2 regions of the Aminobacter sp. UC22_36 genome follow, and region 1 is predicted to be linked to the other one. Evidence: riboswitches for the same ligand, from Rfam matches in the RefSeq annotation. Region 1 holds a riboswitch; the other holds the start of a gene.
What was found. Region 1 has a riboswitch for cobalamin ahead of ACHMW7_RS11960 (ABC transporter ATP-binding protein). Riboswitches for the same ligand answer to the same signal wherever they lie in the genome.
Positions count from the first base shown of each region.

Region 1 (7,185 bases):
TTTTGGTGCCGGCCGGCGTCGCCCCTCCCGGCAAGGGCGGCGTGGCTGGCGAGGTCAAGGTGCTCGGCAAGCTGCAAGTATGGCTCGCCATGATCATCTCGGCACTCGCCTCGGGCAGCCTGTTTGCCGTCTTCACCTACATCAAGCCGATCCTGACCGACGTCACCGGCGTGTCGGTCGATTCGGTCACCTGGATCCTGCTGCTCTTCGGCGGCGGCATGACCATCGGCAACATCATCGGCGGCAAGCTGGCCGACTGGAAACTGATGCCGACGGCCATCGGCGCGCTGATGGTGATGGCAGCGATCCATGTCGCCTTCGCCCAGCTCAGCTATTCGGCGCCGGCGGCGATCCTGCTCGTCTTCCTGTGGGGCGTCATCACCTTCGTCATCGTGCCGCCGATGCAGATGCGCGTCGTCGAGACCGCCTCGGAAGCGCCGAACCTCGCCGCAACCTTGAACCAGGGCGCCTTCAACGCCGGCAACGCCGCCGGCGCCTGGGCTGGTGGCGCCGCTATCTCGATGGGCGTCAGCTATGCCGACTTGCCGCTTGTCGGCGCGGCCATCGCGCTCTCCGCCTTCGTCGTCGCGCTCATTTCCTTCACACTCGACCGGCGTGATGCAATTCAGCAGGCGGCATGACGCTTTAGCGATTGTCAGCAACCCGTCGCTGTTGTAGCCACGACAGCGATGGTTCCTGCTATCCGGTTCGGGCAGCAGGTTAAATGGGAACACGGTGAGACGTCCTCGACGCGAAACCGTGGCTGCCCCCGCAACTGTGAGCGGATAGCAAATCGGAAACATGCCACTGGCCGTTCGGCTGGGAAGGCTCCGAGACGCGATCACCCGCAAGCCAGGAGACCTGCCATCATCCGATTAACTCAACCGGCCGGGGTGTGCCGTGGAGATGATGATGGTTGCGACTGCCCTATTTGGTACCGGCGCGCTCACCGGATCGTTTCGCCTGCTCCGCCCAATCGCGGAGACATGGCATGCTCGATCGCGTCCACGCCGCTAGTCGCCTCGTAGGCACGACTCCGGCACTGCTCGAACTCGACGGCGTCAGCTGGGGGCCGCGCGCCTCCCGGCCGATCCTCGAGCCGGTAAGCCTTGCGGTTGCACCTGGCGAGATGCTCGCCATCGTCGGCCCCAACGGCGCCGGCAAGTCGAGCCTGCTGCGCTGCCTCTACCGCTATCACCGGCCCACCGCAGGCACGGTTCGCCTCGACGGCACCGACATCTGGAAGATGAAGCCGCGCGACTGCGCCCGCCGCATCGCCACGGTACTGCAGGAAAGCGCCTCCGACTTCGGCCTGACGGTTGCCGAGATCGTCGAGCTTGGCCTGACCCCGCATGTCACGAGCTTCGGCACCAGCGACGACGACTACATCAAGGTCGAGTCCGCACTCGGCCTGCTCGGCTTGACCGCTTTTGCCGCGCGCGACTTCGGCTCGCTTTCGGGCGGCGAAAAGCAGCGCGTGATGATCGCCCGTGCGCTGGTGCAGCGGCCGGATCTTCTGATCCTCGACGAGCCGACCAATCATCTCGACATCCGCCACCAGCTCGAAGTGCTGGAACTGCTCGGCAATCTCGGCTGCACCGTCATCGTTTCCCTACACGACCTGGCGCTGGCCTCGGCGCACGCCCATCGCGTGCTGGTGATGGACGCCGGCCGCGCGATCGCCTGCGGCAAGCCGGCCGACATCCTGACGCCCGAGCGCATCCGCCAGAGCTTTTCCGTGGGCGCCATCCTCGACGACCATCCGGTCACCGGCCGCCCGCGTTTTCCTTCCACCTCGAACGCTGACAACAACCCAAGGAGCCTCCATGCGCCTGCCGATCATTGCCGCCGCCCTGCTTGCCACTTGCGCCTCAGCGGCGGCCAGCGGCTTCCCCGTCACCGTCAAGAGCTGCAACCGCGACGTCACCTTCGAGGCCGCGCCCAAGCGGGCGGTGTCCCACGACGTCAACCTGACCGAGATGATGCTGGTGCTCGGCCTCGCTGACCATATGGTCGGCTATTCCGGCATCTCCGGCTGGAAGACGCTGGACGAAAACCTGCGCAAGGGCGTCGGCGAATTGCCCGAGCTCGCGCCGAAATATGTCACCAAGGAAGTGCTGCTCGGCGTCGACACCGACCTGTTCTTCGCCGGCTGGAACTACGGCATGAAGGTCGGCGGCGACGTCACCCCCGACACGCTCGCCCCGTTCAACATCGCGGTCTATGAGCTGACCGAGAGCTGCATCCACATCATGAAGAAGGACAAGTCCTCGCTTCAGGACATGTATGCCGACCTCACCAATCTCGGCGCGATCTTCGGCGTGCGCGAGAAGGCGGAAGCGCTGGTGGCAGGTTACGAGAAGGAGCTTGCCGACTTCCAGGCGTCGCTGCCCAAGCTCGACAAGCCAATCAACGTGTTCCTCTACGATTCCGGCGAGCAGAAGCCGTTCACCGCCGGCCGCTACGCTATGCCGACGGCGATCATCGAGGCAGCCGGCGGCCGGAACATCTCCGACGACGTCGAGTCGAGCTGGGTCGAGATCGGCTGGGAGCCGGTCATCGAGCGCAACCCGGACATGGTGGTGATCGTCAATTACGGCGAGGTGACAGCCGAGCAGAAGATCGAGTTCATGCGCAGCAACCCGGCCTTCAAGGACATCGCCGCCGTGAAGAACAATCGCTTCTTCGTGCTCGAATACAACGAGGCGACGCCGGGACCGCGCAACATTGCCGCGATCAAGCGGCTGGCCGCCGCAATGCGGGCTGACTGACCGTGTCGCACCGACACCTCGTCGCCGGGCCACGGCACGTCCTGATCCACGCCATGCCGGCCCTGATCCCGGGGCTGGCCTTGGTGCTCGTCATCAGCATGGTCATCGCCGTTGGCGTCGGCCCGGTGGCGATCCCGCTCGAGACCGTGTGGGGTGTGATTGCCAACAAGCTGATGCCGGGAAGCGTCGAGGTGGCCTGGTCGAGCGGCCGCGAGAACATCGTCTGGGATGTGCGCGCGCCGCGCGTCATCCTGGGGGCCGCTGTCGGCGCTTCGCTGGCGCTGGTGGGGGCGGGGCTGCAATCGGTGACACGCAATCCGCTCGCCGATCCGCACCTGCTCGGCGTCTCATCCGGTGCCGCCTTCGGCGCCATCATGGCGCTGATCCACGCCGGCATGGTGTTCGGCGCCATCACCGTGCCGGCCTTCGCCTTTGCCGGCGCGCTGGCGGCGACGGCGATGGTGCTGGCGATCTCGAACCTGACACGAGCCCAGTCGGCCGGCCAGCTGATCCTCGCCGGCGTCGCGGTGAGCTTCATCATCTCCGCCGCCGGCAATCTCCTGATCTTCATCGGCGACCCGAAGGCAGCCCATGTCGCGATCTTCTGGATGCTCGGCGGGCTGGGATTGGCGCAGTGGAGCCACCTGCCCTACCCGCTGGTAGCACTTGTTGTCGGCGGCATGTGGCTGATGACCCAGACCCGCAACCTCAATGCCATGACGCTCGGCGACGAAAGCGCCACCGCACTCGGAATCCCGGCGCGACGCTTCCGGATCAAGGTCTTCGTTGTCTGCGCGCTGCTGACCGGCTGCGCCGTTGCCTATTCCGGCGTCATCGCCTTTGTCGGTCTGATGATCCCGCACATCGTGCGCTTCTTTGTCGGTGGCGACTATCGCCGCGTGCTGCCACTGTCGGCGCTGGTCGGAGCGATTTTCCTGATTGCCGCCGACATGGTCGCCCGCACGGTAATGCCGCCGCAGGACATGCCGCTCGGCATCGTCACCGGACTGATCGGCGGCGTGGCCTTCGTGGTGCTGATGCGCCGCCGCGCAACAAATTGACGGTCAGTTGGTAATGCAATGCAAGACGACGCAAATCCAGTTGCACCCCCAGTTTTTCCTAGCTATGGATTTGCCATGAACACGACTTCGCTCCAGAATATTTGGTGGCGGGCCAGCTGACAGCGGCCTCTTGAAGCGCGTGCGCGTGAAAATTGTGATGGCCGCAACGGGATTTCCGGGCGGCCATTTGCTTTTTCGAACCAGGCTCCGGAACGCTCCCACTGCAAGAGATGGAGACGGGAATGACGTTGGAATTGCTTGAAAACGGTGCCGAGCGTTACGTGACTTCAGGGGGCGTCGCCGTCACCCGGCAACGCCACGAAACCGCCTATGCGGGTGCGATCGAGACCTATCTCGACGGGCTGAACAGCCGGCGCGGCGCGGTGTTTTCCTCCAACTACGAGTATCCCGGCCGCTACACGCGCTGGGACACCGCTATCATCGACCCGCCGGTGGTCATCTCGGCGCGCGGCCGCTCGATGAAGATCGAGGCGCTGAACGCCCGCGGCGAAGTGCTGCTGCCGGTCATCCATGCGGCGTTGGCACCGCTTGAAGAACTTTCGATCGGCGAGACGACCAAGCGCCTGATCGCGCTCGAAGTGGCGACGCCCGGCCGCATCTTCACCGAAGAAGAGCGCTCGCGCGTGCCTTCGGTGTTCACCGTTCTGCGCGCCATCACCGCCCTGTTCAAATCGGACGAGGACAGCAATCTCGGCCTTTACGGCGCCTTCGGCTACGACCTTGCCTTCCAGTTCGACCCGGTCGAGCACAAGCTCGAGCGCAAGCAGAGCCAGCGCGACCTGGTGCTGTTTTTGCCCGACGAGATCCTGGTCGTCGACCACTACTCGGCCAAGGCCTGGCATGACCGCTACGACTATGCAGGTGAAGGCTTTTCGACTGAAGGCTTCGCCCGCGACAGCGTCTCCGAACCGTTCAAGCCGTCCGACCGCATTCCGCCGCGCGCCGACCACGAGCCGGGCGAATATGCCCAGCTGGTGCGCCGGGCGATGGACAGCTTCAAGCGCGGCGACTTGTTCGAGGTCGTGCCTGGCCAGATGTTTTACGAGCGCTGCGAGACGGCACCGTCAGAGATTTCGCGCCGGCTGAAAGCGATCAATCCCTCGCCCTATTCGTTCTTCATCAATCTCGGCGAGGGCGAATATCTGATCGGGGCGTCGCCCGAGATGTTCGTGCGCGTCAACGGCCGCCGCGTCGAGACCTGCCCGATCTCCGGCACCATCAAGCGCGGCGACGACGCTATTTCCGACAGCGAGCAGATCCTGAAACTGCTCAATTCGAAGAAGGACGAGTCGGAGCTGACGATGTGCTCGGACGTCGACCGCAACGACAAATCCCGCGTCTGCGAGCCGGGCACCGTGCGTGTCATCGGCCGTCGCCAGATCGAGATGTATTCGCGGCTGATCCACACCGTCGACCACATCGAGGGCCGCCTGCGCGAGGGCATGGATGCCTTCGACGCCTTCCTCAGCCACGCCTGGGCGGTGACCGTCACTGGCGCGCCCAAATTGTGGGCCATGCGTTTCATCGAGCAGAACGAGAAGAGCCCGCGCGCCTGGTATGGCGGGGCGATCGGCATGGTGCATTTCAACGGCGACCTGAACACCGGCATGACGCTGCGCACCATCCGCATCCAGGACGGCATCGGCGAAGTGCGCGCCGGCGCCACCTTGCTCTACGATTCCGTTCCCGAAGAAGAAGAAGCCGAAACCGAACTGAAGGCCTCAGCCATGCTTTCCGCCATCCGCGACGCCAAGACCGGCAACGCTCCCGGCACCGAACGCGCCACCGCCCGCGTCGGCGAAGGGGTCAAGATCCTGCTCGTCGACCACGAGGACTCCTTCGTCCACACGCTGGCCAACTACTTCCGCCAGACCGGCGCCGATGTCTCGACGGTCCGCTCGCCAGTGCCCGAGGAAATCTTCGACCGGGTCAAGCCCGACCTCGTCGTGCTGTCGCCCGGCCCCGGCACGCCAAAAGACTTCGACACCGCCGCAACCATCAAGAAGGCGCGGGCGCGCGACCTGCCGATCTTCGGCGTGTGCCTGGGCCTGCAGGCGTTGGCCGAAGCTTATGGCGGCGAACTGCGCCAGCTGGCGGTACCGATGCACGGCAAACCGTCGCGCATCCGTATCTCCAAGCCAGGCATCATCTTCTCCGGCCTGCCCAAGGAAGTGACGGTCGGGCGCTACCACTCGATCTTCGCCGACCCGGTGCGCCTGCCCAGCGACTTCGTCGTCACCGCCGAGACCGAGGACGGTGTCATCATGGCGTTTGAGCACAAGAAAGAACCGATCGCGGCGGTGCAATTCCATCCCGAATCGATCATGACGCTCGGCCACGACGCCGGCATGCGCATGATCGAGAACGTGGTTGCGCATATGCCACGCAAGGCCAAGGACAAGGCGGCCTAGCCCGAATTCCGACATTTCGCCTCGCGGCCATGCCGCGGGGCAAAGCAGCTATCCAAGCGAGATCATGACCCAGACCGAAACGCAGAGATCGTCCGTCCCCACTGGCAAGCCGACCTCGAGCAAACAGCGCGTCGCCAGGCTCGCTTTCTGGTCGATCATCATCGGTGCCGCGGTGATGGGTCTGAAGTTCGTCGCCTGGTGGCTAACCGGCTCGGTGGCGCTGTATTCCGACGCGCTGGAATCGATCGTCAACGTCGTCGCCGCCATGGCCGCCTTCTGGGCGATCAAGATCAGCCACAAGCCGGCCGACCTCGACCACCAGCACGGCCACCACAAGGCCGAGTATTTCTCGGCGGTGCTCGAAGGCGTGCTGATCATTGTTGCCGCGCTGTTGATCCTGTTCGAGGTCTGGCGCAGCTGGGGCGTGCCTATGAATGCCGACGAGCCATGGCTCGGCCTCGGCATCAACGGTTTTGCCGCCGTCATCAACGCTTTCTGGGCCAGCATGCTGATCCGCGTCGGCCGCGCCGAACGCTCGCCCGCCATGGTCGCTGACGGTCACCACATCATGACCGACGTGGTGACCTCCGCCGGCGTGCTGGTTGGCCTCGTCGGCGCCATCCTCACCGGCTGGTCGATTCTCGATCCGGTGCTCGCCGTGATCGTGGCGCTCAACATCCTGTGGCAGGGCTGGCACGTCATGAGTTCGTCGATGAACGGGCTGATGGACCGCGCCGTCGAACTCGACGAGCACATGCGCATTCGCGACATCATCTCGGCCAATTCCAAGGGGGCGATCGAGGTTCACGACCTCAAGACCCGCATCGCCGGCCGCGCCACCTTCATCGAGTTCCATCTCGTCGTCGATGCCGACATGAGCGTCGGCGAAAGCCATGTCATCTGCGACCGCATCGAAGATGC
Region 1 is NZ_CP171996.1:1,793,537-1,800,721, reverse strand. It holds gene ACHMW7_RS11965 (MFS transporter) at 1-641, shown strand, start outside; cobalamin riboswitch at 674-884, shown strand; gene ACHMW7_RS11960 (ABC transporter ATP-binding protein) at 992-2,005, shown strand; gene ACHMW7_RS11955 (ABC transporter substrate-binding protein) at 1,953-2,771, shown strand; gene ACHMW7_RS11950 (FecCD family ABC transporter permease) at 2,825-3,832, shown strand; gene ACHMW7_RS11945 (anthranilate synthase) at 4,075-6,264, shown strand; gene ACHMW7_RS11940 (cation diffusion facilitator family transporter) at 6,329-7,185, shown strand, end outside.

Region 2 (7,185 bases), 220 kb from region 1:
TCCGTCGGTTTTGGTGCCGCCGCCGCCATCGCAGCCGCGCTGCTCTACAGCCTGGGCACGCTGACGATCGGCCTGCTGGTCGCCCTCGCATTTTGCGGCGCTTTCCTGGACGGCCCCGGTGGCGTGGCGATCGAGGCCCGCGTTCCGGAAATCGCGCGCCTGGCGCGCATGCCGCTGCTGCGCGCCAACGCCATCGACGACCTTGTCGACAGCGGCGCAGCCATTGCCGGGCCGGCGATCGCCGCCGTTCTGGTGGCAATGGTCGATACCTCGACCTTGCTTTGGGTCATCGCGGCGATCAATGCGGCGGCGGCGGTTCTGGTCATGCTGAGCCTGCCGCACTTCCGCTTGCGGCCGGTATCGTCCGCGGCAAAGACCGAGTTTGCCGCGGCCATGCGCATCATCTTCGGATCGGTCCAGTTGCGGACGGCCTTGCTGCTGGCCAGCCTGGGTACCGGCACCTTTGTGGCGCTCGAAGCGGTCGCGCTACCAGCGATACTGCGCGCCGAAGGTCAACCGGCCTCGATGCTGGGAATTTACCTCACCGCCGCCGCGGCAGGCGCGATAGCGGTCAACCTTGCCATGGCGATGATCGGCAAAATCCCCGGTCTGCGCGGCGTCTTCGTTGCCGCATTCGTCGGGCTTGCCGCTGGCGTTGTCATGCTGACGATCGATCGCTCGATGCCCATGCTCATTGCCTCAGGGGCCATCCTGGGCATTGCTGCGGGGCCGCTCTCGCCTGTTTTCACCACGCTGTTGCAGACCAGCGCGCCGAAGAGCCTGCGCGCTCACGTCATCGGGGCATCGATGAGCCTGATCCTGGCCACTGCGCCAATCGCTGCTCTGGTTGTCGGCGCCGCACTCGATCTGTTCGGCACAACGGCGGTGCTCAGCTCATGCGCAACAGTGCTGGCGGCCTGTGCTGCCATAGCCGCGCTGGCGCTGGGTCAAGACGGTGCGGACGGCAACAAAGGCAAACGGCGCCAGCTCAACGACCAGCCTGCGAGTTCGTTCAGGCCGCGCCAACCCTGAGCAGGTCGTGGAAGTGGATGATCCCGACCGGCCGGTCATCTTCGACCACGGGGATGGCGCTGATGTTGTGCTCGTTGAGCATCGCGGTTGCCGTGCCTGCCAGCATCTGCGGCGGCACGGTCTTGGGCTGCCGGGTCATGATGTCTTCGACATTGGTCTCGGCGAGATTCCGGTCGAGATTGCGCGCCAGGTCGCCGTCGGTGACGATACCGGCGAGCCTGCCCTGTTCGTCGACGACGACGACGCAGCCAAAACGCTTCTTGGACAGCGTCTTGACCGCTTCCGGCATCTTGGTGCCGATCGTGACGATCGGCATCTCTTCGCCCTTGTGCATCAGATCGCCGACCGGCATCAGGCTCGCGCCAAGCTGGCCGCCGGGATGGAAGGTGCGGAAGTGATCGGCAGTGAAGCCGCGCGCTTCGAGCAAGGCCACCGCCAGCGCATCGCCCACGACAAGCTGCAGCAGTGTCGAGGTCGTCGGCGCGAGCCCATGCGGACAGGCTTCCGGAGCGCGTGGCAATGACAGCACGATGTCTGCCTGACGTGCCAGCGCCGACGAGTCGCCAGCCGTAATGGCAATCAGCGGGATCGAAAAGCGCCTGGAATAGGCAACGATGCCCTTGAGCTCGGCCGTTTCGCCCGACCAGGAAAGAGCAACGATCGCGTCTTCCTTGGTGATCATGCCGAGATCGCCATGAATGGCTTCCGACGGGTGGACAAAATAGGCCGGCGTTCCCGTCGAGGCGAAGGTTGCCGCCAGCTTGGAGCCGATATGGCCGCTCTTGCCGACGCCGGTGATGATCGCCCGGCCGCTGAGCTGGCCGAGGGTCGAGACTGCCTTGGCGAATGGCTCGGCGAGTGGGCCTTCCAGCGCTGTCACAAGCGCGGCGACGCCGGCCTGCTCGATGGCGACGGTACGGAGCGCGGAGGCGATCGATGCCTGCCCGTCCGGCTCTTTTTTCAACGATCCAGCGTGCATGGCGCATGCGTTAGCGCGTCGGCGCGCGCCTGTCCATGATTATCCGCCCAAAACGAGGCGTCCACGGGCTCGGGCGAAACGCTCCGTTAACCATGGCCATTTACCAGTTGGTAAGTGCGACGCCCTTGCGTCGGCGAAGCAGTGGGAAAGATGGCGCAGATCAGGCCGGAGCAAAGGAAACACGATGCGGGGCTCCGCGTCTTGCTGGCGACAGCAAGTGTGGCAACGTTGCTGTGCGTCCTCCCCCTGCATGCCCAGGAAGTCGGTCTGCGCGGCGCAGTCAGCGACGACATCAACAACTCGCTGCTGCTCAACAAGAGGCGCCCGACAGCGCCGCAGACCGCAACGCAGGAGCAGTCCCCGATCTATCAGCCGATCAGCCCCGGTGCGGTTCCCGAGCCGGCCGACGCCGACGCCACGGACTTGTTCAGCGAACCACCCAACGCAGAGGACGCAACGACCGGCACGCCCACATCCGCCCGCCCGCCGACAACCGCACGCCAGCGCGCCAAGGAAGCGCGGGAGAAGCTGGCCGGCACCACCGAGGTGCCGGATGCCAGGCCGGCTGCGCCCGAGACAGATGACGAACTGACCACCGGCACGGTGCGCCAGGATACGGTTGATTCCGAAACGGAGGTCGAAAGCGGTCCCGAAGCCGAGCGCCAACGCGCCATCGAAGGCCGCAGGCCGCTGCCGGACCAAAACCCGTTCGAGCCGACCGGCATTCGCTTCGGCACCTTCGTGCTCAAGCCAAGCCTGGAACAAGGCGTTACCGCCACGTCCAACGCCGATTCAAGCTCGGATGGAAAGTCGGCGGTCCTGTCCGAGACGACGCTCAGGCTGAATGCCGCATCCGACTGGGAGAACCATTCGGCAACCATCGACGCCTATGGCAATTACCGCAAATCCATCTCCGGCCAGGAGGTCAAGGATCTCAGCGGCGGCATCGACGGGCGCTTGCAGCTCGACTTCGCCGACGACCTGCGCGCACTGGCGCGGCTCGGCTACAACATGCGCCCGGAATCGACCTCGTCGCCCGTGGTCATCTCGGGCACTGCCGAACGGCCGACCCTGCATAGCCTCAACGGCTCGCTCGGTGTCGAAAAGGATGTCGGCAAGTTCCGCTTCGGTATCACCGGCGAAGCGGTCAACGAAAGCTACAGCGATGCCGAACTCACTGACGGCACCACGCTCTCGCAAGAGGACCGCAATTCGACGCTGTACTCCGGCAAGGTCCGCGTCGGCTACGAGGTCTCGCCGGCGCTTACGCCTTTCGGCGAGATCGAGTTCGGGCGAAGGGTCTATGACCTGCGCTTCGACACAGCAGGCTTCGAGCGTTCGTCCAAGCGCACCGGCGCCCGCGCCGGTGTCGAAATCGACATGGGCGAAAAATTCGGTGGCGAAGTCTCGGCCGGCTGGATATCGGAGGATTTCGACGACGACCGGCTGAAGACGGTTTCCGCTGCAACCATTGCCGCCGACCTCAAATGGTCACCGATGCGCGGCACGATCGTCGGCCTGACCGGCGAGACCTTTGTCGAAGGTTCGACCACCGCCGGCGACAGCGGCTCGGTGCTCTACAATGGCCGTCTCAGCGTCGAGCGGCAGATCCGCTCCAACCTGACCGCATTCCTTGCCGGCGGCGTCGGCTATCGTGACTATGCCAGCTCCAACAACCACGAACTCAGGCTGAGCGCCGAAGCGGGCCTGACCTGGTGGCTCAATCGTTACGCCGGCCTTACCGGCAAGCTGCGCCACGAGACCTTCGACAGCACCCTGCCGTCCCGCGACAGCAAGACCAACAGCGTGTTCGTCGGGCTGAAGATCCAGCGTTAGCGTCCAGCCGGGAAACCCCCCATGTCGGCGGCAACCGCCTTCAGCGCATCCTCGCCTTGTCCGGAAAACACCTCGCTCATGATGAGATCGGCGAGCGGCAGGCGGCTGCCCCAGCCGTGCCGCTCCAGATCGGGCTTTTGCGCGAACTCACTGACATGGCCGACGCAGAGATAGGCCACCGGCACGACGTGATCGGGAATACCGAGCAACTGCTTCAACGCCTCGCGGTCGAGGATGCTGACCCAGCCGACGCCGACGCCCTCCGCACGCGCCGCCAGCCAGAAATTCTGCACGGCGCAAACCGTGCTGTAGAGATCCATTTCCGGGTTGTGCCAGCGCCCGAGCGGCGAGTTCGCCGAGCGGCTGCGATCGCAGGTGACGACAAGGTTGAGCGGGCTCTCGCAGATGCCTTCCAGCTTGAGCTTGCGGTACAGCTCGCGCCGCTCCTCGGCGATCTCAGGCAGTTCCTGTTGCCGCGCGGCAAAGAACAGATCGCGGACGTGCTCGCGTCGTTGACGATCGCGGATGACGATGAAATTCCACGGCTGCATGAAGCCGACCGACGGCGCGTGATGGGCCGCAAGCAAAAGCCGCACCAGCACTTCGTCGCCAATCGGATCGGGCAGGAAATGGCTGCGCACGTCGCGGCGCGTGAAGATGGCGCGGTAGACGGCATCCTGCGCGGCAAGGTCGAAACAGCCTGAAATGGCATTGATCTGGTCAACAAGCATCGCGTGTCCCCTGGCGAGCAAATCGGTTGCCACCGCCTGACCATGCGGTGGACGATTTCTGCCGGGCCGGTCTTCTGGCTCGAGTTCAACCCGTCGTCGGCGCCTTCCCGTTCAACATGAACAGTGGCTTGTGCCGATACGGTCCCTCTTACAGCGTTGGGCACGCCACGGATTTGCACCGTGTTCCCGATTCTCCCGCATCGCTGCGGGCACCTGGCAGGATATCTCTATCGGCAGCGGGTGCCGAAAGCCATCGTACCGTGCGTCCAATCCTGACGCACGGGCGACATTCCCGGTTATTTGCCGGACTTCATCTCGCCGAGCAGCCCTTCGATGACGCCGGCCATGCTCTTGCTGAGATCGGAACGCGACAGTGCGAAGGCGACATTGGCCTCGACGAAACCCTCCGGTGATCCGCAGTCGAAGGTGCGGCCGCGATAATGGTAGCCGTAGAAGGACTGCATCTTCTCGAGCTTCAGCATCGCGTCGGTGAGCTGGATCTCGTCGCCGGCGCCACGCTCCTGGCTAGCCAGTATGTTGAAGATCTCCGGCTGCAGGATGTAGCGGCCGTTGATGAACAGATTGGAGGGTGCGGTGCCCTGCTTCGGCTTTTCCACCATGCCTTCGATCTCAAAGCCGGTGTGGATCGCCTTGCCTTGTCCGACGATGCCGTATTTGTGCGCCTCGGCCGGATCGCATTCCTGAACCGCAATGATGTTGTTGCCGGTCTCGGCATAGAGCTCGACCATCTCGCGCATGCAGCTCTTTTCCGACTGCATGATCATGTCGGGCAAAAGCAGCGCGAAAGGCTCGTCGCCGACCAGTTCGCGCGCGCACCACACTGCGTGGCCGAGGCCAAGCGGCACCTGCTGGCGGGTGAACGAGGTCTGGCCCGGTCCCGGCTGCAGCCGCTGCAGACGTTCGAGCTGTTCAATTTTGCCGCGCTGGGCCAGCGTGTCATAGAGTTCGAACTGGACGTCGAAATGGTCTTCGATAACCGCCTTGTTGCGGCCGGTGACGAAGATGAAGTGCTCGATGCCCGCCTCGCGCGCCTCGTCGACCACATATTGAATCACCGGACGGTCAACGACCGTCAGCATTTCCTTGGGAATCGACTTGGTGGCAGGCAGAAAACGCGTGCCCAAGCCGGCGACGGGAAAAACTGCCTTGCGAACTCTTTTCATTGCATGGTCGTCCGATCGAGGAATACGGGTATCGGACGCAGACATTGCCACGCCCGAATTGATGAATACTGAATGCGTTCACATATTCGGTGACAGCGGGCAAGACATTGATCACGCGATCTTGATTGTCCAAACCGCCAGGTGGACAATGCCCCAAACCGCTTTTCGTTCCCCAAGGGGTCTATGGTAAACTGATTGCTAACCGGCTTCGGCGATGAATCGACTTTCTGATCTCTCCAAGGAGGAAAGAATGCCCCTTCGCAAAACCGCCAAAAGTCTCGCAGGCGTCGCCGCGATAGCTGGTCTTTCGCTCGCGCTGCTGTTGCCTGCTGGCCCGGCGGCGGCCGAGGCTGGCTTCCAACGCTGGGTCTCAAGCTTCCGTTCCGTCGCTGCCGACAACGGAATCTCCGGCTCGACCTATGATCGCGCCTTCCGAGGCGTCACCTCGGCCGATCCCGAGGTGCTGGAAAAGGCCCGCTTCCAGCCCGAATTCACCGCGCCTGTGTGGGATTATTTCGACAATCGCGTGCACGACCAGTCGATCGCAGTCGGCCGCGAGATGGCGCGCAAATGGAAGCCCTGGCTCGACCGCATCGAGGCCAAGTTCGGCGTCGACCGCTATATCCTGCTGGCCATCTGGTCGATGGAATCGAACTACGGCGAGATTCTCAAGAACGACAAGGTGATGCGCAACGTGGTGCGCTCGCTGGCAACGCTTGCCTATGGCGACCAGCGCCGGGCGAAATTTGCCCGCACCCAGCTGATCGCAGCGCTCAAGATCCTGCAGCGCGGCGACATCGATGAAAGCCATCTTGTCGGCTCCTGGGCCGGTGCGATGGGCCACACCCAGTTCATCCCGACCAGTTACCAGGCCTATGCCGTCGACGCCGACGGCAATGGCAAGCGCGATATCTGGAACTCCGTGCCCGACGCGCTCGCCACCGCCGCCAATCTTTTGAAAAAGAACGGCTGGCAGGCAGGCAAGACCTGGGGCTACGAAGTCGTGCTGCCTCAGGGCCAGAAATTCCCCACGGGATCGCTGACGCTCGACAAATGGGCGTCTCTCGGCGTCGAACGCGCCAATGGCAAGGCGTTCAAGCGCGGCTCAGACGTGGCCACCCTCAAGGTGCCGGACGGCCGCGGCGGACCGGCATTCCTGATGACCAAGAATTTTTCGGTCATCAAGCGCTACAACAATGCCGACAAATACGCGCTTGCCGTCGGTCTACTTGCCGACGAGATCGCCGGCTACGGTGGCCTGGTGCAGGACTGGAAGCGGCCGTTCACCAAGCTCAGCTTCGAAGAAAAGCAGGAGTTGCAGAAGCGGCTGTCGGCGCATGGCTATTATGACGGCAAGAGCGATGGCAAGATCGGCGAAGGTTCGCGCTCGGCGATCAAGGCGTTCCAGGCACAGCTGGGCTTG
Region 2 is NZ_CP171996.1:1,576,570-1,583,754, reverse strand. It holds gene ACHMW7_RS10900 (MFS transporter) at 1-1,032, shown strand, start outside; gene ACHMW7_RS10895 (SIS domain-containing protein) at 1,013-2,011, opposite strand; gene ACHMW7_RS10890 (outer membrane beta-barrel protein) at 2,162-3,847, shown strand; gene bluB (5,6-dimethylbenzimidazole synthase) at 3,844-4,578, opposite strand; cobalamin riboswitch at 4,625-4,810, opposite strand; gene galU (UTP--glucose-1-phosphate uridylyltransferase GalU) at 4,875-5,762, opposite strand; gene ACHMW7_RS10875 (lytic murein transglycosylase) at 6,013-7,185, shown strand, end outside.
Region 2: it holds a riboswitch for cobalamin, as region 1 does, so the genes downstream of both, bluB (5,6-dimethylbenzimidazole synthase) here and ACHMW7_RS11960 (ABC transporter ATP-binding protein) in region 1, are expected to answer to the same signal.